3 regions of the Streptomyces sp. NPDC048392 genome follow, and region 1 is predicted to be linked to each of the others. Evidence: riboswitches for the same ligand, from Rfam matches in the RefSeq annotation. Region 1 holds a riboswitch; each other region holds the start of a gene.
The links. A riboswitch is a leader RNA that binds a small molecule or an ion and turns the genes downstream of it on or off. The one in region 1 is predicted to bind cyclic di-AMP.
Positions count from the first base shown of each region.

Region 2: linked by a shared signal. The riboswitch ahead of rpfA (resuscitation-promoting factor protein RpfA) and the one ahead of ACGFYH_RS04630 (transglycosylase SLT domain-containing protein) in region 1 are both predicted to bind cyclic di-AMP.
Region 3: linked by a shared signal. The riboswitch ahead of ACGFYH_RS22580 (M23 family metallopeptidase) and the one ahead of ACGFYH_RS04630 (transglycosylase SLT domain-containing protein) in region 1 are both predicted to bind cyclic di-AMP.

Region 1 covers NZ_JBICYB010000002.1:169,002-176,911, reverse strand. Annotated here, with positions in the region: gene ACGFYH_RS04635 (polyprenyl synthetase family protein) at 250-1,260, opposite strand; cyclic di-AMP (ydaO/yuaA leader) riboswitch at 1,986-2,154, shown strand; gene ACGFYH_RS04630 (transglycosylase SLT domain-containing protein) at 2,159-2,659, shown strand; gene ACGFYH_RS04625 (HAD family hydrolase) at 2,726-3,535, opposite strand; gene ACGFYH_RS04620 (GNAT family N-acetyltransferase) at 3,810-4,874, shown strand; gene ACGFYH_RS04615 (glycosyltransferase) at 4,903-6,387, shown strand; gene ACGFYH_RS04610 (polysaccharide deacetylase family protein) at 6,573-7,328, shown strand; gene ACGFYH_RS04605 (hypothetical protein) at 7,408-7,910, shown strand, end outside.
Region 2 covers NZ_JBICYB010000035.1:41,411-49,320, forward strand. Annotated here, with positions in the region: gene pkaE (serine/threonine protein kinase PkaE) at 1-817, shown strand, start outside; gene ACGFYH_RS31170 (SurA N-terminal domain-containing protein) at 967-1,611, shown strand; gene ACGFYH_RS31175 (nucleoside triphosphate pyrophosphohydrolase) at 1,689-2,666, shown strand; gene ACGFYH_RS31180 (cytochrome P450) at 2,663-3,970, shown strand; gene ACGFYH_RS31185 (transglycosylase family protein) at 4,114-5,142, shown strand; cyclic di-AMP (ydaO/yuaA leader) riboswitch at 5,325-5,491, shown strand; gene rpfA (resuscitation-promoting factor protein RpfA) at 5,495-6,223, shown strand; gene eno (phosphopyruvate hydratase) at 6,508-7,788, shown strand; gene divIC (cell division protein DivIC) at 7,894-7,910, shown strand, end outside.
Region 3 covers NZ_JBICYB010000017.1:56,772-64,681, reverse strand. Annotated here, with positions in the region: gene ACGFYH_RS22590 (M16 family metallopeptidase) at 1-376, shown strand, start outside; gene ACGFYH_RS22585 (M16 family metallopeptidase) at 373-1,761, shown strand; cyclic di-AMP (ydaO/yuaA leader) riboswitch at 1,953-2,117, shown strand; gene ACGFYH_RS22580 (M23 family metallopeptidase) at 2,130-2,894, shown strand; gene ACGFYH_RS22575 (GntR family transcriptional regulator) at 3,122-3,817, shown strand; gene ACGFYH_RS22570 (HPr family phosphocarrier protein) at 3,935-4,216, opposite strand; gene ACGFYH_RS22565 (GNAT family N-acetyltransferase) at 4,416-7,259, shown strand; gene ACGFYH_RS22560 (DUF5998 family protein) at 7,333-7,910, shown strand, end outside.

The DNA of each region.
Region 1 (7,910 bases):
GGAGCGGAAGCGTCAGACCGGGGGCTCAACTCCGCCTACTCCTGCGGGATGACACGGAGGGTCGACGCCTCCCCCGGCCCGTAGGGGCTGCCGTACGCCACTCGGCGGCGGACGGCCGCCACCCGTGACGCGCACCACCGGCAGCACGCCACCGGCGGGGCACCGGCGGTACGGCACGTCAACGGGACGGCACGCACGCCACAGTCGGGCGGGCCGACGGCACGGTCCGGCAGGCCGACGTCCGCGTGCTCAGCCGGCCCGGTGCACCACCGCGTCGCACAGCTCCACCAGCGCGGCCTTCGCGTCGCACTCCCGCAGCGGGGCCAGCGCCGCGCGGGCCTCTCTGGCATACCGGACGGTGTCGCGCCGGGCCTGCTCCAGTGCGGGATGGGCGCGCAGCAGGCGCAGCGCCTCGGCGTGCCGCGTGTCGTCGCCGAGGTCGGAGTCGAGCAGCTCGCACAGCGCGATGTCCTCCGCGAGCCCCAGCCGGGCCGCCCGCTCGCGCAGCCGCAGTACGGGCAGGGTGGGGATGCCCTCGCGCAGGTCCGTCCCGGGAGTCTTGCCGGACTCGTCGGAGTCGGAGGCGATGTCCAGGACGTCGTCCGCGAGCTGGAAGGCGACCCCGAGCCGCTCGCCGTACTGGGTCAGCACGTCCACCACCGTCTCGTCGGCGCCGGACATCATCGCGCCGAACCGGCAGGAGACCGCCACCAGCGAGCCCGTCTTGCCGCCCAGCACGTCCAGGTAGTGGTCGACCGGGTCCCGGCCGTCCTGCGGGCCTGCCGTCTCGAGGATCTGTCCGGTGACCAGCCGCTCGAACGCGAGAGCCTGGACCCGGACCGCCTCGGGGCCGAGGTCGGCGAGGATCTGCGAGGCGCGGGCGAACAGGAAGTCGCCGGTGAGGACCGCGACCGAGTTGTCCCAGCGGGTGTTCGCGCTGGGCACCCCACGCCGCACGGCGGCCTCGTCCATCACGTCGTCGTGGTACAGCGTGGCGAGGTGGGTCAGCTCCACGACGACGGCCGAGGGCACGATCCCGGGCGCGTAGCGGTCGCCGAACTGGGCGGAGAGCATCACCAGCAGCGGACGAAAGCGTTTCCCGCCGGCTCGCACCAGGTGCTGGGCGGCCTCCGTGATGAACGGCACCTCGCTTTTGGTTGCCTCAAGCAACCCTTCCTCGACAGCAGCCAATCCGGCCTGGACATCGGCTTCCAGAGCCTGGTCCCGCACGCTCAGCCCGAACGGCCCGACGACGGTCACGAGGGGTCTCCTGTCTGCTGGTGTCTATTGCCGGTTACCTGGTTTGTCGATAGGTCGCTGCCACCACTCAAGTCAGCGTATCCGGTCACGTTTCGATCACCGCTAGCGCCCACCGTTACAGGCCGGTCGGTATCAGATCATGAACGGTATGTTTTTGATCAGGTGATATGAGCAGATTTTGATTGATATCACCAAGGGGTGACCCGGACCCCGGGGTGCGGGCGGGCGGGAAGCCGCCACCGAAGATCCCATTACTCCCCCCAACGGCCCGCACGCCGGGAACGTCACCCGCCCGGCACCCGCGCACACCCGGCAGGCGCGCCGCGCGACTCCTCCCCGACCACCGCCCCACCCGCTTCCCGGCCTCTCTTTCCCACCCCACTCCTCACGCCGCTTCCCCCTCTTCTCCGCCCGACACCCGAAGCCGACCTCACCCATGGCCGGTTGGCGCGGAGTTGGACCTAATGCCCGTTTTGCCGTGCTTATTGAAGCCAGTGAGTTGGCTCACTCCGGGTCAGCCACGGGCAACCCTGCCGGAACCTGTGCCCTCCCTTTGCCCCGCAAGCGAGTTGGGACTTGGCAACAGCAAAGGATCAAGAGCTTCAAACGCCTCAGACCAAGGTCAACAGGCACGTTGGGTGATTCCTGCACTTGTTCCGGACATGTGCTCTCGCATACGTTCCCGGCCTGTCGGGCGGACGCCGAATCCTGCCACCGCCCGGACGCACAGTCATCCACCCAACAAACTCGCAGGCAGGAGCGGGGGACCCAGGTTAGTCGCCGCACCGGTCACCACCGGAGCGGCTCGGGGTGAAGCCGTACCCGTCAGGGCACGGCCGGGCACCTCCCCGCCCGAACCCGACAGCTCACCTCGCAGGCGTAAGGAGAGGGACACCGCATGTCTGCCAACGGTCAGAACCGTCACGCCCGCACCAGCCGCCTCGCCCGCAAGCTCGCCGTGGCCGGCACCGGTGCCGCGGTGCTCGCGCTGCCGCTCATCGGCGCCACCACCGCCTCCGCGGCCACCCCGGCCGCCGCCACGACCGCCACGACCGTCACCACGGCGGCGACGACGTACCCGGACAACCTCGACGGCTGGATCCGCGAGTCGCTCGACATCATGGCGCAGCACGGCATCCCCGGGAGCTACGACGGCATTTACCGCAACATCATGCGGGAGTCCTCGGGCAACCCGTTCGCCATCAACAACTGGGACATCAACGCCATCAACGGCACCCCGTCCAAGGGGCTGCTCCAGGTGATCGACCCGACCTTCCAGGCGTACCACGTGCCCGGCACCTCCTGGGACCCGTACGACCCGGTCGCCAACATCACCGCCGCCTGCAACTACGCGGCCGACCGCTACGGCTCGATGGACAACGTCTTCAGCGCGTACTGAGTCCTCGGCGCGTACTGAGCCGACGGCCGCGGCGGCCGCACCGGAAGGACCGCCGCAGCGGCCGCACTAAGAGGTACCGAAGATCCGATCGAGGACGACGGCCACGCCGTCGTCCTCGTTCGCGAGGGTGACCTCGTCGGCCACCGCCTTGAGTTCGGGGTGGGCGCCGGCCATCGCGACGCCGTGGGCCGCCCAGTGGAACATGGGGATGTCGTTGGGCATGTCGCCGAAGGCGATCGTCCCCTCCCGCTCCAGGCCGAGCCGCTCGGCGGCCAGCGCCAGGCCGGTCGCCTTCGTGATGCCGCACGGCTGGAGCTCCACCGTGCCGGGCCCCGACATGGTGACCGTCGCGAGGGAACCGACCACCGCGCGCGCCGTCGCCGCCAACTCGTCGTCACCCAGTTCGGGATGGCGCAGCAGCACCTTGCTGATCGGGGTGCTCCACAGCTCGTCGCGCCGCTCGACGCGCACCGCGGGCAGTGTCGGGTGGGGCATCAGGTAGCCCGGCTCGATGAGCGTCAGCCCGTCGACGCCGTCCTGGTCGACCGCGGCGTGCACCTGGCCCACCTCGGCCTCGATCTTGCCGAGCGCGGTCTCGGCCAGCTCCCGGTCCAGAGTGACCGACCACAGCATCCGGTGCGCGCCGGCGTCGTACACCTGCGCGCCCTGCCCGCACACCGCGAGCCCCGTGCAGCCGAGACGGTCGAGCAGATTCCGCGCCCGGGGTGCGGGCCGGCCCGTCACCACCAGATGCCGCGCACCGGCCCCGGTCACCCGCGCCAGCGCGGCCAGCGACCGGTCGGAGACGGTGTCGTCGCCGCGGAGCAGCGTGCCGTCCAGGTCGGTGGCGACGAGTGAATATGCGGTGCGGTCCATGATCAGAGAATACGGACACCGCACCCGTCCAACTCACCCGCGACCGCTTCCGAACGAGGAGGTAGCGAGTGCGTTCGGACCCGCACGAGGATGCACGGAGACGCCCGATCATGTCCGAAACCTGACACATCATCGGCTAAAGCCGGTTAAAGGCCTGTGCACCGGTTGGCAACAACATGGACCGCTACCTACCCCTCCGGGCGGCCCGGGGGTACCTTCCTGTTGTTCAGGGGGACTTGATCGGGGGGTCGGGTTGAACAGCGGACGCGTACGTGTGCTCCGGCCACAGGAGCTGGGCGAGGGGGAGCGGGAGCACTGGCGCGAGCTGCGTGCCGAATCGACGGCACCGCGCAACCCCTTCATGGAACCGGAGTTCACCGACGTCGTGGGCCGGGTACGGCCGCGGGCGCGGGTGGCGGTGGTGTACGACGGCGGTGAGGCGGCCGGTTTCCTGCCGCACGAACGGGGTCCGCTGGGCCAGGGCCGGGCCATCGGGCTGGGGGTGTCGGACTGCCAGGGCGCGGTACTGCGCCAGGGCCTCGCCCCGGACCTGCGCGAACTGCTGCGGGCCTGCTCCCTGTCGAGCTTCGCCTTCGACAACCTGGAGGCGGAGCAGGAGTTGTTCGTGCCGGCCGCCGCCGACGAGCACACCACCTACGTCATCGACGTCGAGAAGGGCTACGAGGCGTACGAGAACGTCCTGCGCGCCCAGTCCCCGAAGTTCCTGAAGTCCACCCTCGCCAAGGAGCGCAGGCTCGGCCGTCAGGCCGGGAACGTCCGCTTCGTGTTCGACGAGCGGGACCCGGCGGCGCTGCGCACGCTCATGGAGTGGAAGTCGGCCCAGTACCGCAGGACGGGCCGCCGGGACCGGTTCGCACAGGAGTGGATCGCCCGGCTCGTGGCTCGGCTCGCCGGGACCCGGGCGCCGGAGTGCACCGGCACGCTGTCCGTGCTCCACGCGGGCGGCCGGCCGGTCGCCGCGCACTTCGGACTGCGTTCGGCGACGGTGCTGGCCTGCTGGTTCCCGGCGTACGACCCGGAGTTCGCGAGGTACTCGCCGGGGCTCGTGCTGCATCTGCGCATGGCCGAGGCCGCGGCCGCCGAGGGCATCGGCCTGCTCGACCTGGGGCGGGGACCTGCGGAGTACAAGGACGCGCTGAAGACCGGTGAACTGCCCGTGTACGAGGGGGCGGCGACGCGTGCGGGGACGGGCGCCGCGCTGCACTGGCTCGGCCGGGAACCGGCCCGGCGCGCGCACGGCTTCGTACGCGACCGGCCCCGGCTGGCGTCGCTGGCGGCACGGACGCTGAAGGGCGCGGCCCGGCTGCGCCGGTCCTGACGGAGGGCAACCACGAGGGGGTGGGCGCATGGCCGGTACCGGACGTGCGCGGCGAAGGGCTCGGTGGGAGACACGGCGGGAGGTGGCGGGGTTCCTCGGCATCGGGCCGGTGCAGGTCGCCGAGCTGGACCTCGACGGTGACGACGCGGGTGAGGCCGAGGAGGCGGTGCTCAGACCGGGCCCGGGGAGTCCTCCGGTCACGTCCGGTGCGGTGTTCTTGCTGGTCAGACGGGCGGGCCGGCCCGTCGGCACCCTGGTCGGGCAGGTACCCGGGGGAGCGCACCCGACGCGGGTGCTGGCCGGGCTCGCCCGCGAGCTGCAGGGCGGGGAACCGCCCGGGCCGCAGGGCCAGGAGCCTCAGGACCGGGAACCGCCCAGGCCGCAGGACGGGGAGCCGCAGGACCGGGAGCCGCAGGGCGGGGAGCCGCTGGGGCCGTCGGTCTCGCGGTCCGCCGCGCGGGCCGTCGCGCGGGCCGTCGCGCCACCGGCCTCGCGGTCCGCCGCGCCGTCGGCCGCTCCGCCGTCCACCAGTGTCGTGGTCGCCACCCGGGAGCGTGCTGACCGGCTCGCCCGCGCCCTGGACTCGCTGCTCGCGCAGGACCACCCGGACTTCGACGTCGTCGTCGTCGACAACGCGCCCCTGACCGGCGAGACCCGGGAACTGGTCGAGCGGAAGTACGGCGAACGGGTCCGGTACGTGTGCGAACCGGTGCCCGGCCTCGCCGTCGCGCACAACCGGGGTCTGGCGCTGGTGCGGGGGCAGGTGGTCGCCTTCACCGACGACGACGTGGTGGCCGACCCACGCTGGCTCAGCGAACTGACCGCGCCCTTCGCCGCCGACCCGCGTTTGGGGTGTGCCACGGGGCTGATCCTGCCTGCGCGGCTGCGTACCCCCGCCCAGGTGCTGCTGGAGAGCCACGGCGGCTTCGCCAAGGGCTTCACCCCGCGGACGTACGACCCGGAGCGGCCGCCCGCCGACGAGCCGCTGTTCCCCTTCACCGCCGGCCGGTTCGGCTCCGGCGCCAACATGGCCTTCCGGACGGCGGTGCTGCGGGCGGTCGGCGGCTTCGACCCGGCGACCGGCGCGGGCACGCACGCGCGGGGCGGCGACGACCTCTACGGCTTCGTCCGCGTCCTCGCCCAGGGGTGGCGGCTGCACTACACGCCCTCGGCACTGGTCTGGCACCACCACCGGGAGACCTGGCGGGACCTGGAGGCCCAGGCCTTCGGCTACGGCGCGGGCCTCACCGCGTATCTCACCGCGCTCCTGGTGAACCGGCCCGCACTGCTGCCGGCCCTCCTCGTCCGACTACCGGGCGGGCTGGTGTACGCGCGGGGCCTCACCGCCGTACGGGAGGCAGGGGGCGACGGCTCGCCCGGCGCCCACGACGACCGGACCCACCCCTGGCCGAGGCGCCTGTCCCGGTTGCAGCGCCGGGGCATGCTGTACGGGCCCGCCGGCTACCTGCGCGCCCGCCGCGCCCTGCGCACGGTCCGGCCGGGGGCGCGATGAACTGGGCGGGGGTCCCGGACGCCTACGGACCGGGGATTCCGGGCGCGGACGCGGCACTGGGAAGGGACGGGACGCGGGGAGCGGACGCAGAGCGGGGAAGGGGCGGGGCACGGGGAACGGACGCGAGGGAAGGCGGGGCGGGCGAGGCCGGGGGCCATGTCCCGGTCCTTCTCTACCACGCGGTGATGGACGATCCGCCTGCCTGGATCGCCGAGTTCAGCGTCACCCCGAAGGAGTTCGCCGCGCACCTGGACGCGGTCGTCGGCAGCGGCATGACGCCGGTCACGATCAGCGCGCTCGCCGACCACCTGGCCGGGCGGGCACCGCTGCCGCCCCGGCCGGTACTGCTCACCTTCGACGACGGCTTCGCCGACCTGCCCGGCCCCACCGCCGAGGCGCTGGCCGAGCGCGCGCTGCCCGCCACCGCCTACCTCACCACCGGGGCCATCACTCCGGGCGGCCGCAGTCTGCTGCAGCCCGCCCCGATGATGACCCTGGGCGCGGTGGCCGGGCTGGAACGTTCGGGCATCGAGATCGGCAGCCACACCGTCACCCACGCCCAGCTCGACACCCTGTCCACCGAAGACCTGATGGACGAACTGCGCACCTCCAGGGCGGTCCTGGAGGACGCCCTCGGCCGTCCGGTCCGCCACCTCGCCTACCCGCACGGCTACAACAGCGCGAAGGTGCGGGCGTCGTCGGCCCGTGCCGGGTACGAGACGGCGACCGCCGTGCGGCACGCGCTCAGTTCGGGCCGCGACGAGCGTTACCGCATCGCCCGGCTCATCGTGCGGCACGGCCACACGGTCGCCGACGTCGAGGGCTGGCTGGCGGGGGGCGGCGCCCGCACCGCCCCTTTCCGCGACGGTCCGAAGACGGCCGGCTGGCGGTGGTACCGCCGGGCCCGCACCGTCCTGAAGGGCCCCGTGTTCGCCGGGTGAAACGCGACGAAGCTGACGATTCGGGTGTGAGAAGCGGCGTGCGTTCCTAGACTCGTCCCCAGGGGAGGGGAGCCTCAGCGTGCAGCACCAGGTGCCCGTACCGAACGCCGAGAGCGGTATGCCGCCACCCCCCGCCACCGGCCCGGGACGGCCCGCCGGCGGTGACCCCGGCCCCTGGCGGGCCGTCCTTCGCCGCCCCCGCGCCCCCGGCCCGCTGACGCTGCTGCTCGCCACCGCGCTCTGGCTGTACGCCCTCCCCCGCATCGGCTTCCGGAAGATGGGCGACTACGGCCTGCTGGACCGCCTGCCCGTCACCTATCACCTCTCGCTGCTGGTCCTCACCGCGGGCTTCGTCCTCAGCCTGCGGCGCGCGGCCACCGCACCCTGGTGGCCGGCCGCACACTGTGCCGCGATGCTGTTCGCCCTCAAGGCACCACCGGCGGTCCTCTACGACGCGGTGCGCTACCCGTGGGCCTCCAAGCACGACGCCGTCGTCGACACCCTGCTCGCCAACGGCGGACTCCGGCCGGACGCCGCGCTGTCGGGCAACATGTCGGCGTACGACCAGTGGCCGGGGTTCTT
Region 2 (7,910 bases), on a different contig from region 1:
CGTCCGCCCGGAGGTCCCCGAGGCGCTCGAAGCCCTCGTCCTGCGCCTGCTGGCCAAGGACCCGCAGCACCGCCCCGCCTCCGCCCAGGAGGTGTACGAGCACCTGGCGCTGCTGCTGCCCGCCCGCGGCATGCCCACCGGCGGCCCCCTCGATCCCACCCGCCCCTTCGTACGCCCGCACGCCCCCTGGCCCGACCGCGCCCTCACCCCCGCGCCGCAGCCCGCCCCGGCCCAGCCCGTCGCCGAGACCGGAAGACCCGACGTCGCCCGCGCCGTCGACGACGTCAAGCGCCTCCTCGGCGAGGGACGCATCACCCAGGCCGTCGACATCCTCGGCGCGATCCTGCCCGCCGCCGCCGAACAGCACGGCGAGCGTTCCCCGGTCGTGCGCACCCTGCGCAAGCAGTACGCCGCCACCCTCCTGGACGACGGCCAGTACCGGCGGGCCCTGCCCGAGCTGCGCCGCCTCGCCGACGAACGCGCCGCCGAGGCAGGCCAGGCCGACCCGCAGTCCCTGCGCCACCGCTACGACGCCGCCCAGTGCCTGGAACAGCTCGGCGAACCGGCCGCCGCCCTCACCGAGTACCGGGCGCTGCTGCCGTACTACGAGAACCAGTACGTCGCGGGCGACCCCGACCTCGCCCACGACGTCCGCCGCCGCATCGGCCACCTCCTCCTCGCCCTCGGCGACCGCGCCGCCGCCCACGAGACGCTGGCCCGGCTGCTGCACGACGTGGAGCGCCTCCACGGCCCCGGCCATCCGCTCGCCGCCGACATCCGGCGCACCCTCCAGTGGCTCGGCCAGGTGCGCGGCTGACGGCCGCCGCGCTTCGCGGGACGGCGAGGCGGTGCCCGAAGTCCTGATGAATCGTTGGTCCAATGGGTTGGCCAGAGCCGGGCCACTGCCTAACATCGATCACCGCAAGACCTTGTGCACCGCCGCACAATCTCCACCGGGAGGTTCCCTTGCACCGCCGCCGTCGCCCCGCGCTCCTGCTCACCGCCGCGATCGCCGCCGCGGCCCCTCTGCTCGCCGCCTGCGGCAACGACGCGCATCCGGGCGCGGCGGCCGTCGTCGGCGACCAGCGGATCACCGTCGCCCAGCTGGAGAACCGCGTCGACGAGGTTCGCGAGGCACAGCGCGCCGCCGTCCCGGACGAGACCCAGTACCAGCAGGTCGTCGCCAAGACCGGCACCCTCACCCGCGACACCCTGCACGGCATGGTCCTCGACCAGGTCCTGCACCGCGCCGCCCAGGACGCCGGTGTGAGCGTCACCCGCAGGGAAGTGCAGGGGATGCGCGGCGGACTGGAGGAGCAGGCGGGCGGCCCCGCACAGCTGGAGACGGTCTGGCTCCAGCAGTACGGCGTTCCCCCCGAGCGCCTCGACGCGAACCTCCGCCTCCAGCTGGAGGCCCAGAAGCTCGCCCAGAGCCTCGGCACCGGCACCAGCCGGCCCGAGTTCTGGCAGGCCCTGTCCGAGGCGTCCAAGAAGCTCGACGTCGACCTCAACCCGCGCTACGGCGCCTGGGACGTCCAGAAGAGCAGCCGGGTCGACACCCGCACGCCGTGGGTGCGGGAGATCACGGCGGGGACCCCCCAGCCGGCATGACGCTCCTGCGTACGGGCCCGCCCGGCCCCCTGTGGACAACTCGGGGGGCCGTCGGCGGCGTGCGTTAGGTTCGGAGAGTGAACGCCACCACCGCCGACGCGACCGCCCCCGACCCGGGCCGCATCGTCCTGCTGACCACCAGCCACCGGGTCGCCCCCGGCCTGCTGTCCTGGCCCGCCTGGCAGGCCCTGCGCACCGCCGACCGCGTCCTGTGCGCCGACGGAGCCCACCCGCAGCTGCCGTACCTGCGCGAGGCGGGCATACGGGTCGACGAGGCGGCCCCGGCCGCCGAGGAACTGCTGGCCGCCTGCGCAGGCGGCCGCACGGCGGTCGTCGTCGCGACCGGCGAGGGCGAGCCCGCGCTCACCGACGGACTGGCCCGCCTCGCCGGTTCCGGCCGCGTCCACATGCCCGACCTCGAGCTGCTCCCCGCCTCCTACGACCTGCCGGGCGCCCGCCTCCTCGACCTCGTCCAGGTCATGGACCGCATCCGCCTCGAATGCCCGTGGTCGTCCCGGCGCACCCACGAGGGCCTGGCCAAGTACGCCATCGAGGAGGCGTACGAACTCGTCGAGGCGATCGAGGACGGCGACCGTGACGAACTGCGGGAGGAGCTGGGCGACGTGCTCCTCCAGGTCGTCTTCCACGCCCGCATCGCGGAGGAGGACGCCGACGCCCCGTTCTCGGTCGACGACGTGGCCGGCACCATCGTCGCCAAGCTGATCCACCGCCACCCCCACGTCTTCGGCGACGCGACGGCCGACACCCCCGAAGAGGTCCGCGCGCACTGGCTGCGCACCAAGGCCGACGAGAAGCAGCGCACCTCGGTCACCGAGGGCGTCCCCCTCGGCCAGCCCGGTCTCGCCCTCGCCGCCAAGCTCGCCTCCCGGGTCCGCACCGCGGGCCTCCGGGTGCCGATGCCCTCCGGCGAGGGCATCGGCTACGAACTGCTCGCTCTCGCCGCCCGCGCCGAGGCGGAGGGCACCGACCCCGAGGCCGCCCTGAGAGCGGCGGCCCGGGCGTACCGGGACGCGATCAGGGCGGTCGAGGGATGACCGGGGGCCCGCCCGTCCCCGGCCCCGTTCCCGAGCTGTTCACCCGGGAGTTCGCGAGCGACCCCTACCCGGCCTACGCCTGGCTGCGTGAGCACGCCCCCGTGCACCGCACCCGGCTGCCCAGCGGCGTGGAGGCCTGGCTGGTCACCCGGTACGCCGACGCGAAGCAGGCCCTCGCCGACCCCCGGCTGTCCAAGAACCCGGCGCACCACGACGAGCCCGCGCACGCCAAGGGCAAGACCGGCATTCCGGGGGAGCGGAAGGCCGAGCTGATGACCCATCTGCTGAACATCGACCCGCCCGACCACACCAGGCTGCGCCGACTGGTCAGCAAGGCGTTCACGCCCCGCCGGGTGGCCGAGTTCGCACCCAGGGTGCAGGAGCTGGCCGACGACCTCATCGGCCGGTTCGCGGGCACCGGCTCCGCCGACCTCATCCACGAGTTCGCCTTCCCGCTGCCCATCTACGCCATCTGCGACCTGCTCGGTGTCCCCCGCGAGGACCAGGACGACTTCCGGGACTGGGCGGGCATGATGATCCGTCACGGGGGCGGTCCGCGGGGCGGGGTCGCGCGGTCGGTGAAGAAGATGCGCGGCTACCTCGCCGACCTCATCCACCGCAAGCGCGCCGCGCTGCCGCCCGAGCCCGGACCCGGCGAGGACCTCATCTCCGGCCTGATCCGCGCCTCCGACCACGGCGAGCACCTCACCGAGAACGAGGCCGCCGCGATGGCCTTCATCCTGCTCTTCGCGGGCTTCGAGACCACGGTCAACCTCATCGGCAACGGCACCTACGCCCTGCTCACCCACCCCGTCCAGCGGGAGCGGCTGCAGACGTCCCTGGCCGCGGGCGAGCGCGGCCTGCTGGCGAGCGGTGTCGAGGAACTCCTGCGCTACGACGGACCGGTGGAGCTGGCCACCTGGCGTTTCGCCACCCGGCCGCTGACCCTCGGCGGGCAGGACGTCGCGGCCGGCGATCCCGTCCTCGTCGTCCTCGCCGCGGCCGACCGGGACCCGGAGCGGTTCACGGACCCGGACACCCTCGACCTCGCCCGCCGCGACAGCCAGCACCTCGGATACGGGCACGGCATCCACTACTGCCTCGGCGCCCCGCTCGCCCGGCTGGAGGGCCGGACGGCGCTGGCCACGCTCCTCACCCGCCTGCCGGACCTCCGCCTCGCCGCGGACCCGGCCGAACTGCGGTGGCGCGGCGGGCTCATCATGCGAGGCCTGCGCACCCTGCCCGTCTCCTTCACACCGTTCGCGTCGTCCGCCGACAACGTTGCGTCGCCGACGCGAAAGTGACACACGCTCAACTCTGTGATCTTCACGTGATCTGCGCGGCATGAACTTGTGACAAGCGATGATCTGCCTATACGTTCACGGATCAGCGTGGTGCCGAGCGTCATCGGCCGCGCTGCCCCCGTCGTCTCGTGAAAGGTCGTCGCATGCTCTCCGGGAACGGTCGTCACCGCCGCCCCCGCCAGGCTCCCGCCCTGGTCGTCGCCGCCGGAGTGACCGGCTCCGCCATCGCGATCCCGCTGCTCGGCGCCACCGGCGCCCACGCGGCCGGCTCCGCGAACTGGGATCAGGTCGCCGAATGCGAGACCGGCGGCGCCTGGAGCCAGAACAGCGGCAACGGGTACTACGGCGGCCTGCAGCTGTCCCAGGAGGCGTGGGAGCGGTACGGCGGCCTCCAGTACGCCCCCAGTGCCGACCAGGCCAGCCGCTCGCAGCAGATAGGGATCGCCGAGAAGATACAGGCGGACCAGGGCATAGCCGCCTGGCCGACCTGCGGTCTGCTCGCGGGCCTGGGCAACGGCCCGGGGGTCGCGGACAGCGGCTCGGACGCGGCCGGTGACGGTGCGTCGGAGGGCTCGGGCACCTCGGGGAAGACGGACGCCGTCAAGCCGTCCGGAACGCCCTCGGCCACCGAAACGCCCGAGTCGTCCCAGTCGTCCGAGTCGACCGGCTCGTCCCGCTCGTCGGACTCGTCCGCCTCCACCGGGACGTCGGACCCGAACTCCGAAGTGTCCTCTTCCTCGCCTTCGCCCTCTTCTTCGGCGTCATCTGACACCGCCTCCGATGTCACGTCCGGTGACACGGGCCAATCCGTCGAGCCGGACACGTCCGCGGAATCCGGCTCCGCCGCCGGCGCCGGACCGCAGGGCGCCGAGGCCTCGTCCGGCTCGGGCCGGCACCGCGGCGACGGCGCGGGCGAGGGCACGGTGAAGAGGGGGCTCACGGACAGCACGTCGGGGCGGCACGCCTCGCGCGACGCGGAGTCGGGGGAGACCGGGGACGGCTCGTACATCGTGCGCGCCGGCGACAGTCTCTGGGCCATCGCCGACTCCTTCGGTGTCGACGGCGGATGGCGTGCGCTCTACGTCGGCAACGAGAAGGTCGTCGGTGCCGACCCGGACCGCATCCTGCCCGGTCAGACGCTCACGGTTGCGGGCGAATCGGGCGAAAAGTAGGGGGAGTTCGCGTCACGGTTAGAGATCGTATGTCCCTTTTGGATCTCGTGAGAGATAGGTCTCAGAAGCCGTGATCGTCTTTGAAAATCCGCGGAGCGCGTGTCTACGGTCGAGACGCTCGCCATCGCGGGCCCCGACAGCCGCAACGCCGAATCCTGCCAGCGGCCGTACGGGAACAGTCGTCGCGTCAAGCGCCGAAGGCAGGAGCGGGGGACCCAAGGTAAGCGCCGCACCGGGCAGTTGAGCCGGAGCGGCTAGGGGTGGAGCCGAGTTCCGTGAGGAACCCGGCCGGGCAACTCAACCGGCCCGAACCCGACAGCTCACCTCGCAGGCGTCGGTGAGGGGATCAACCATGCTGTTTTCCGGCAAGGGCAAGCACCGTCGCCCGTCCAAGGCCACCCGTGTCATCGCCGTCGCCGGCGTCACCGGTGCCGCCGTCGCCGCCCCGCTGATGGCGGCCGGCAACGCCTCCGCCGCCACCGCGTCCGAGTGGGACGCCGTCGCCCAGTGCGAGTCCGGCGGCAACTGGTCCATCAACACCGGCAACGGTTACTACGGCGGTCTGCAGTTCTCCGCCTCCACCTGGGCCGCCTACGGCGGTACGCAGTTCGCCTCCACCGCCAACCAGGCGAGCAAGGCGCAGCAGATCCAGATCGCCGAGAAGGTTCTCGCGGGCCAGGGCAAGGGTGCCTGGCCGGTCTGCGGCACCGGCCTGTCGGGCGCCGCGTACACCGGTGGCGGCTCCGAGAGCCAGAGCAGCGGTTCCGGCAGCTCGGAGAGCTCGCAGAGCCAGAGCAGCGGCTCCACCGCCGAGCGCTCCACCGAGCAGAAGGCCTCCCGCTCCGCCGAGCGTCCGGCCGCGGAGCAGAAGACCGGGAAGAAGAAGACCGTCACCACCCCGACCGGCAAGAAGGTCGAGAAGGGTGACGGCGAGTACAAGGTCGTCAAGGGAGACACCCTCAGCTCGATCGCCGAGGAGCACGACGTCAAGGGCGGCTGGGCGAAGCTGTTCAAGCTGAACGACGACATCGTCGACGACGCCGACCTGATCTACCCGGGCCAGCAGCTGCACCTCAAGTAAGCGGCGGCCCCCCGCCACTCCCGCCCCGGTGCGTGTTCCCCCGTACGCACCGGGGCGGGATTTTTGCGCCCGGCCCGTGTCGCGTTTCCGTCCTCCGGTTCCGTACCGGTTTCCGGAAACGTCTTTGTTCCGTTCGGAAACAATTTACTCTCGGTTCTGTCCAGCGGGTGGTCGATCGGCTGGCCGATCGCCCGGAGCCGGTTAGGCTCGGTCCCGCAGAGCCGCCGCGGTCCTGCGGGACCCGCGCGTCACACCGAAGCGTCACATTGAAGAAGGAGATGCTCGTGCCGTCCATCGACGTCGTCGTAGCCCGGGAAATCCTGGACTCCCGAGGCAACCCCACGGTCGAGGTCGAGGTCGGCCTCGACGACGGCAGCACGGGTCGTGCCGCCGTTCCGTCCGGCGCCTCCACCGGTGCCTTCGAGGCCATCGAACTCCGTGACGGCGACCCCAGCCGTTACCTCGGCAAGGGCGTCGAGAAGGCCGTGCTGGCCGTCATCGAGCAGATCGGCCCGGAGCTCGTCGGCTACGACGCCACCGAGCAGCGCCTGATCGACCAGGCCATGTTCGACCTGGACGCCACCGACAACAAGGGCTCGCTCGGCGCCAACGCCATCCTCGGCGTCTCCCTCGCCGTCGCCCATGCCGCCTCCGAGGCCAGCGACCTGCCGCTCTTCCGCTACCTGGGCGGTCCCAACGCGCACCTGCTGCCGGTGCCGATGATGAACATCCTGAACGGCGGCTCGCACGCCGACTCCAACGTGGACATCCAGGAGTTCATGATCGCCCCGATCGGCGCGGAGTCCTTCTCCGAGGCCCTGCGCTGGGGCGCCGAGGTCTACCACACGCTCAAGAAGGTCCTGAAGAACAAGGGCCTGGCCACCGGTCTCGGCGACGAGGGCGGCTTCGCCCCGAACCTCGGCTCCAACCGCGAGGCCCTCGACCTCATCCTCGAGGCGGTCAAGGAGGCCGGCTACACGCCCGGCGAGCAGATCGCCCTCGCGCTCGACGTCGCCGCCTCCGAGTTCCACAAGGACGGCTCCTACACCTTCGAGGGCAAGGAGCGCACCGCCGTCGAGATGACCGAGTACTACGCCGAGCTGGTCGAGGCGTACCCGCTGGTCTCCATCGAGGACCCGCTGTTCGAGGACGACTGGGACGGCTGGAAGGTCCTCACCGAAAGGCTCGGCGACAAGGTCCAGATCGTCGGCGACGACCTGTTCGTCACCAACCCGGAGCGTCTGGCCCGTGGCATCGAGGAGGGCGCCGCCAACGCCCTGCTGGTCAAGGTCAACCAGATCGGTTCGCTCACCGAGACCCTGGACGCCGTGGAGCTGGCCCAGCGCAACGGCTTCAAGTGCATGATGTCCCACCGCTCCGGCGAGACCGAGGACGTCACCATCGCCGACCTCGCCGTCGCCACCAACTGCGGCCAGATCAAGACCGGCGCCCCCGCCCGCTCCGAGCGCGTCGCCAAGTACAACCAGCTGCTGCGCATCGAGGAGATCCTCGACGACGCCGCGGTGTACGCGGGCCGCAGCGCGTTCCCCCGCTTCAAGGGCTGAGCGCCGCTCTCGTAGGCAGCGTCGTACGTACGTCCCCGTACGCGGTCCCGTACCGTGTGCGGGGACGTACGCACGTAGGACGACGCACGAATGCGGAGGCGGGACATGGCGGTGAAGGACCG
Region 3 (7,910 bases), on a different contig from region 1:
TGACGTCGAGGTGCCGGTGATCGAGACCGCCATCGACGAGGAGCTGGCCCGGTTCGCCGAGGAGGGTCCCACGGCCGAGGAGATGGAGCGCGCCCAGGCTCAGCTCGAGCGCGAGTGGCTGGACCGCCTGGGTACGGTCGCGGGCCGCGCCGACGAACTGTGCCGGTACGCCGTCCTGTTCGGCGACCCGCAGCTCGCCCTCACCGCCGTACAGCGGGTGCTCGAGGTGACCGCGGACGAGGTCCGGGAGGTCGCCAAGGCCCGCCTGCGGCCCGACAACCGCGCCGTGCTCGTCTACGAACCCACCGCCCCCGGCGACACGCACGACGCCGACACGCACGACTCCACCGACGAGAACGAGGAGGCGGCCAAGTGACCGAGCTCGCCACCATGGAATTCCACGCACAGCCGCAGGCCGGCGAGCCCAGGCCGTGGGCGTTCCCGGCCCCCGAACGCGGCAGCCTCGACAACGGCCTCACCGTGCTGCGCTGCCACCGCCCCGGTCAGCAGGTCGTCGCCGTCGAGGTGCTCCTCGACGCGCCCCTGGACGCCGAGCCGGCCGGTCTCGACGGCGTCGCCACGATCATGGCGCGCGCATTCTCCGAGGGCACCGACAAGCACTCCGCCGAGGAGTTCGCCGCCGAGCTGGAGCGCTGCGGCGCCACCCTTGACGCGCACGCCGACCACCCCGGCGTCCGGCTGAGCCTGGAGGTGCCCGCCTCGCGCCTCGCCAAGGCCCTTGGTCTGGCCGCCGACGCGCTGAGGGCACCCGCCTTCGCGGACAGCGAGGTCGAACGGCTGGTGCGCAACCGGCTCGACGAGATCCCGCACGAGCTGGCCAACCCCTCCCGCCGTGCGGCCAAGGAGCTCTCCAAGGAGCTGTTCCCGGCCGCCTCGCGCATGTCGCGCCCCCGTCAGGGCACCGAGGAGACGGTCGCGGCCATCGACTCGGCGGCCGTGCGCGCTTTCTACGAGAGGCACGTCCGCCCCGCCACGGCCACCGCCGTGGTCGTCGGCGACCTCACCGGGGTCGACCTCGACACGCTGCTCGGCGACACCCTGGGCGCGTGGACCGGCTCGGCCGCCGAGCCGCGCTCCGTGCCCCCGGTGACCGCCGACGACCGGGGCAGGGTCGTCATCGTCGACCGCCCCGGCGCCGTCCAGACGCAGCTGCTGATCGGCCGCACCGGCTCCGACCGGCACGACCGCGTGTGGCCCGCGCAGGTGCTCGGCACCTACTGCCTCGGCGGCACCCTCACCTCCCGACTGGACCGCGTCCTGCGCGAGGAGAAGGGCTACACCTACGGCGTGCGGGCGTTCGGGCAGGTGCTGCGTTCCGCGCCGGACGGTTCGGGCGCCGCGATGCTCGCCATCAGCGGCTCCGTCGACACACCCCACACCGGTCCCGCCCTCGACGACCTGTGGACGGTGCTGCGCAAGCTGGCCGCGGAGGGGCTCACCGACGCCGAGCGTGACGTGGCCGTGCAGAACCTGGTGGGCGTGGCGCCGTTGAAGTACGAGACGGCGGCGGCCGTGGCGAGCACCCTGGCCGACCAGGTCGAACAGCACCTCGCCGACGACTTCCAGGCGACGCTCTACCGTCGACTCGCCTCCACGGGCACCGTGGAGGCCACGGCGGCGGTCGTGAACGCCTTCCCGGTGGACCGTCTCGTGACGGTCCTCGTCGGTGACGCGACGCAGATCAAGGCGCCGGTGGAGGCCCTCGGCATCGGTGAAGTCACCGTGGTGGCGGCCGAGTAGCGGCACACGCGGACGGCGGCCCCGGTGACCGGAGTGTCATCAGGGCCGCCGTTTGTCCGAATTGGGGGAGTGGCTGCCCTTCTGCCCTGTGGTGTGCGCTACAAAAACCCTGTTGCGTTTGAGGATTGAAGACAGCCGCGTTTAGCGTCGTCCAGGCTGTTCGTCAGGCAGTGCGCCGCACCCGCGGCACCGGACAGTCATCGCCGAGTCCCCGTACGGCGCGAGCCAGGGGAGCCGGGGACCCATCGCAGTCCCTGGGGTGAATCGGACGCCCGCGCGCACCGTGAGGGGGTCCGTAGGAGACCTTCCTGCTCCGAACCCGTCAGCTAACCCGGTAGGCGAGAGGGAAGGAAAGGACCAGCCTCTACATGGCGTTCACGCGCGCCACCGGGAAGCACCGCCGTACCGGCCGGGTGCACCGCACCACCGCCCGCGCGGCGGGAGTCGCGGCCCTCGCGACCACCGGCGTCGTCGGCACCCTCGCCGCTCCGGCGCTCGCCGCCGAGGCCGAGGTGGAGCAGAGCGGACTCACCCCGGTCGTCACCATCGGCGACTCCATAGCCGACGAGATCGACGCCCAGGCCGTCGCACAGAAGCAGGCGGCCGTGGACGCCGCCGCCCGTCAGGCGGCCCAGGAGGCGGCCCGCGAGCGGGCGGCCGAGGCGGCCAAGGAGGCACGCGAGTCGAAGGAGCGCGCCGCGCGGGAGGCGGAGCGCAAGCGCCTCAACACCTTCGTCGCGCCGATCACCGCCTCCTACGTGTCCACCGCGTACCGGGCCGGCAGCTCCCTGTGGTCCTCCGGCAGCCACACCGGCATCGACTTCCACGCCGCCGGCGGCACCACCGTGCACGCGGTCGGCGTCGGCACCGTCGTCGAGGCCGGCTGGGGCGGGGCGTACGGCAACCAGGTCGTGATCAAGATGCACGACGGCACGTACACGCAGTACGGGCACCTGTCGTCCATCGGCGTCTCCGTCGGTCAGTCGGTCGGGCCGGGCCTGCGGATCGGTCTCTCCGGCGCCACCGGCAACGTCACCGGGCCGCACCTCCACTTCGAGGCCCGAACGAGCCCCGAGTACGGCTCGGACATGGACCCCGTCGCCTACCTCCGCGCCCACGGCGTGAACGTCTGACGACGGACAAAACGGCGGGGGAGGTACGGAACGGCCGTCACGGCACCCGAAAGCCCCGACTGGGCGAGCCGGGGCTTTCGCATTCCGTTCCTCCCCGGCGGACGCCCGCAGGCCAAAAGATATCCACGAAATCCGTCCCGCCGTCGGAATACCCGCCTGATTGGCCTAGAGTCGCTGAGTACGCGTCAGTCGTCGACGTTCCACGGGGATTAAGACGGAGGTCGGTCATGCGAATTCCGGCGCATTCGGTGTGCACGGCGATCAGGGACGACATCGTCGCCGGGGTGCACGGACGCGGGGGCCGGCTCACCGAGGAGCTCCTCGCCCGCCGTTACGGCGTCTCCCGCGTCCCCGTCCGCGAGGCCCTGCGCACGCTGGAGGCCGAGGGCTTCGTGGTGACCAGGCGGCACGCGGGCGCGTGCGTGGCGGAGCCCACCGAGCGGGAGGCCGCCGACCTGCTGGAGACCCGCACCCTCCTGGAGCCGCTCGGCGCCTCCCGGGCGGCCCGGCGCCGCACCGATGCCCACCTCAAGGTACTGCGCGGCCTGGTAAGGCTGGGCAGGGAGCGCTCCCGGCACGGGCACGGCGAGGACCTGCGCGCGCTGGAGGGCTGGTTCCACGAGACCCTCGTGCAGGCCGCCGGCAGTCCCTCCCTGACGGCGATACTGACCCAGCTGCGCCGGAAGATCACCTGGATGTACGTCGTGGACGCGCCGGCCGGTGCGGTGGACCACTGGGTGGAGCGCGGCGCGGTCGTCGACGCGGTGGCGCGGGGTGACGGGGACCGCGCGCGGGCGCTCATGGCGCTGCACGTCGAACGGTCGACGGCGGCGCACCGGCTGCGCTTCACCTCCGGCGGCGGCCGCCCGGACGGTGTGAGGAACGCGCAACGTTCCGTAAACATCCCGAGCCTGCGGCATTAACGCGAGCGCCGTATACAAAAGAGGGCCAATTCCCGGGGTTGTTTTCTGCTGCCCGGAAAAGGGGCGGGGAAAAGGCCCGCCCGGTGGTCCGGGCGGGCCTTTTCGTGTGCCGTCACATCAGACGGTCTCGGGAAGCTCCTCGAGCCCCTCGGCGACCAGCTTCGCCAGCCGGTCCAGGGCCGCCTCCGCGCCCTCGGCGTCGGAGGCGAGGACGATCTCCTCGCCGCCCTGGGCGCCGAGGCCGAGGACGGCCAGCATGGAGGCCGCGTTGACGGGGGACCCGTCGGCCTTGGCGATCGTCACCGGGACGCCTGTGGCCGTGGCGGCTCGGACGAAGATGGAGGCGGGGCGGGCGTGGAGACCCTCCGCCCAGCCGACGTTGACGCGGCGCTCAGCCATGTGATGCTGCCCTTCAGGTGTTCGGAGGGGTTAGGTTGTCTAGACCAGTGTTGTCTAGACCAGTTTCCCACATCGTGAAGCAGGCCGGGACGACCGCGTGCCGTCCCGGACGGTCCTCGGACCGCGGCCTCGGTCCGAGCTTCCGTCCTCCACAGACTGCCCCGCGCCGTTGTCGTACGCGAGCCGTACTCTGGGGCCCATGCAGACCCCGTCGGACCGGCACGAGTATCCCGCTCACTGGGAAGCCGACGTGGTGCTGCGCGACGGCGGCACCGCGCGCGTCCGCCCCATCACCGTCGACGACGCCGAGCGCCTGGTCAGCTTCTACGAGCAGGTTTCCGACGAGTCGAAGTACTACCGCTTCTTCGCGCCGTACCCTCGCCTGTCCGCCAAGGACGTCCACCGCTTCACGCACCACGACTTTGTGGACCGGGTGGGACTCGCGGCCACCGTCGGCGGCGAGTTCATCGCCACCGTACGCTACGACCGGATCGGCGCCGGCGGAACGCCCGCCCCGGCTCCGGCCGACGAGGCCGAGGTCGCCTTCCTCGTCCAGGACGTCCACCAGGGGCGCGGCGTCGCCTCCGCGCTCCTGGAACACATCGCCGCCGTCGCCCGCGAGCGCGGGATCCGCCGCTTCGCCGCCGAGGTGCTGCCCGCCAACAACAAGATGATCAAAGTCTTCATGGACGCCGGGTACACGCAGAAGCGGAGCTTCGAGGACGGTGTGGTCCGCCTGGAGTTCGATCTCGAACCCACCGAACGTTCGCTGGCCGTGCAGTACGCGCGCGAGCACCGTGCGGAGGCCCGTTCCGTCCAGCGGCTGCTGCAGCCCGGTTCGGTCGCGGTCATCGGCGCCGGCCGTACCCCGGGCGGCGTCGGCCGCAGCATCCTCGGCAACGTCCGGGACGCGGGCTACACGGGCCGGCTGTACGCCGTGAACAGGGCCTTTCCCGAGGATCAGAAGGAACTCGACGGTGTCCCGGCGTGCCGTTCCGTGCGCGACATCGCCGGGCCCGTCGACCTGGCCGTCGTCACCGTGCCCGCCGAGCACGCCCCCGCCGTCGTCACCGAGTGCGGGGAGCACGGCGTCCAGGGACTGGTGGTGATCTCCGCCGGATACGCCGACAGCGGCCCGGAGGGACGCGAACGCCAGCGCGCCCTCGTACGGCAGGCGCGCACGTACGGCATGCGCATCATCGGGCCCAACGCCTTCGGGATCATCAACACCTCCCCGGACGTGCGGCTCAACGCCTCTCTCGCCCCCGAGATGCCGCGACCCGGCCGGATCGGCCTGTTCGCCCAGTCCGGCGCCATCGGCATCGCCCTGCTGTCCCGGCTGCACCGCCGCGGCGGCGGGGTCACCGGGGTCACCGGCGTGTCCACCTTCGTCTCCTCCGGCAACCGTGCCGACGTCTCCGGCAACGACGTCCTCCAGTACTGGTACGACGACCCGGAGACCGACGTCGCGCTGATGTACCTGGAGTCCATCGGCAACCCGCGCAAGTTCACCCGCCTGGCCCGGCGGACCGCGGCGGCCAAGCCCCTGGTCGTGGTGCAGGGAGCCCGGCACGGCGGCGTGGCACCGCAGGGGCACGCCGTCCGGGCGACACGGCTGCCGCACGCGACGGTCTCCGCGCTGCTGCGGCAGGCCGGCGTGATCCGCGTCGACACGATCACCGACCTGGTCGACGCGGGGCTGCTGCTCGCCCGCCAGCCGCTGCCCGCCGGACCGAGGGTGTCCGTCCTGGGCAACTCGGAGTCACTGGGCCTGCTGACCTACGACGCGTGCCTTTCCGAGGGACTGCGACCGCACCCCCCGCTGGACCTGACCACCGCCGCGTCGGCCGACGACTTCCACGCGGCCCTGTCCCGGGCCCTGGCCGACGACACCTGCGACGCGGTCGTGGTGACCGCCATCCCGGCGGTGGGGGAGGGGCCGGCCGGGGACGCCGCGCTGGCGGAGGCCCTGCGATCGGCGGCGGCCGCGGTCCCCACCAAGCCGGTCCTCGTGGTCCACGTGGAGCTGGGCGGCCTGGCGCAGGCCCTGTCCGCGGCGGCGAGCACCGCTCCCCAGGCCGCTCCCAGTACTGCCCCCCGGGCCGCCTTCAGCCCTCCCGAGGAGGCTCCGCCCGCGGCCCCGGCCCAGCCGCCGCCCCCCGTCCGGGCCCCGGAGGGGACCCACCTCATCCCCGCCTACCCCGCCGCCGAGCGTGCCGTCCGCGCCCTCGCCCGGGCCGTCGCCTACGCACAGTGGCGACGCGACGCCGCCGACCCGGGCAAGGTGCCCGAGTACGAGGACATCGACGAGAAGGGCGCCGCCGCGCGGATAGCGGGGCACCTCGCGCGCGGCCAGGGGCTCACCCTCGGCGCCCAGGAGACCTGCGACCTGCTCGGCGGGTACGGCGTCCACGTCCACCGCGCCCTGCCCGCCCCCACTCCCGACGACGCCGCGGCCGCCGCGCGGACCCTCGGCTACCCCGTCGCCCTCAAGGCCACCGCCCCCCACCTGCGCCACCGCGCCGACCTGGGGGGCGTACGCCTCGACCTGGCGGACGAGGAACAACTGCGACGGGCCTACGGCGAACTGACCGGGCTGTTCGGCACGCCCGCGGAGCTGCGCCCGGTGGTGCAGGGCATGGCACCGCGCGGTGTCGACACGGTCGTACGGGCCGTCATCGACCCGGCGGCCGGCGCGGTGCTCTCCTTCGGCCTCGCCGGCGCAGCCACGCAGCTGCTCGGCGACATGGCGCACCGGCTGATTCCGGTCACCGACCGGGACGCCACGTCGCTCATCCGCTCGATCCGCACGGCGCCCCTCCTCTTCGGCTGGCGCGGCTCGGCGCCCGTAGACGCCGCCGCCCTTGAGGAGCTGCTGCTGCGGGTCTCCCGGCTGGTCGACGACCACCCGGAAGTCGTCGCGGTCACCCTGGAACCGGTCGTGGTCGCCCCGCGCGGCCTGAGCGTCCTCGGCGCCTCCGTCCGCCTCGCACCCCCTCCCGCCAGGGACGACCTGGGCCCGCGGACCCTGCCGGCCTACTGATCCGCCACGGCCCGGGCACGGCCCACCACGGGTACCGCGGGAGCGTCCCTCGCAGTCAGCGGGTCCCCGTAGGATGGACGGCATGGCCAAGACCAGTACGACGACCCAGGGGCTGCGAGCGGCGATCGAGCGCAGCGGCTACTACCCGGCCCTCGTGGCCGAGGCGGTGGAGGCCGCCGTGGGCGGTGAGCCCGTGCGGTCGTACCTGGTGCATCAGGAGACGACGTTCGACCAGAACGAGGTACGCCGGCACGTGACCGTGCTGGTGCTCACCGGCAACCGCTTCATCGTGAGCCACACCGACGAGCAGGCCGCCGACGACACCTCGCCGACGCCGTACACCACGACGTCCACGGAGTCCGTCAAGCTCGGCCGGATCTCGTCCATCGTCGTCAGCCGCGTCGTCGCCAACCCGGAGCAGTACAAGCCGGGCACCCTGCCCCGCGAGATCGTGCTGACCATCGGCTGGGGCGCCGTCTCCCGCCTCGACCTGGAACCGGCCGCCTGCGGCGACCCCAACTGCGAGGCCGACCACGGCTACACGGGCAGCTCGACGGCCGACGACCTCAGCCTCCGCGTCAGCGAGGCCGGAGACGGCCCCGAAACGGTGCGCCAGGCGCTCAGCTTCGCGCAGGCCCTCTCCGAGGCGAC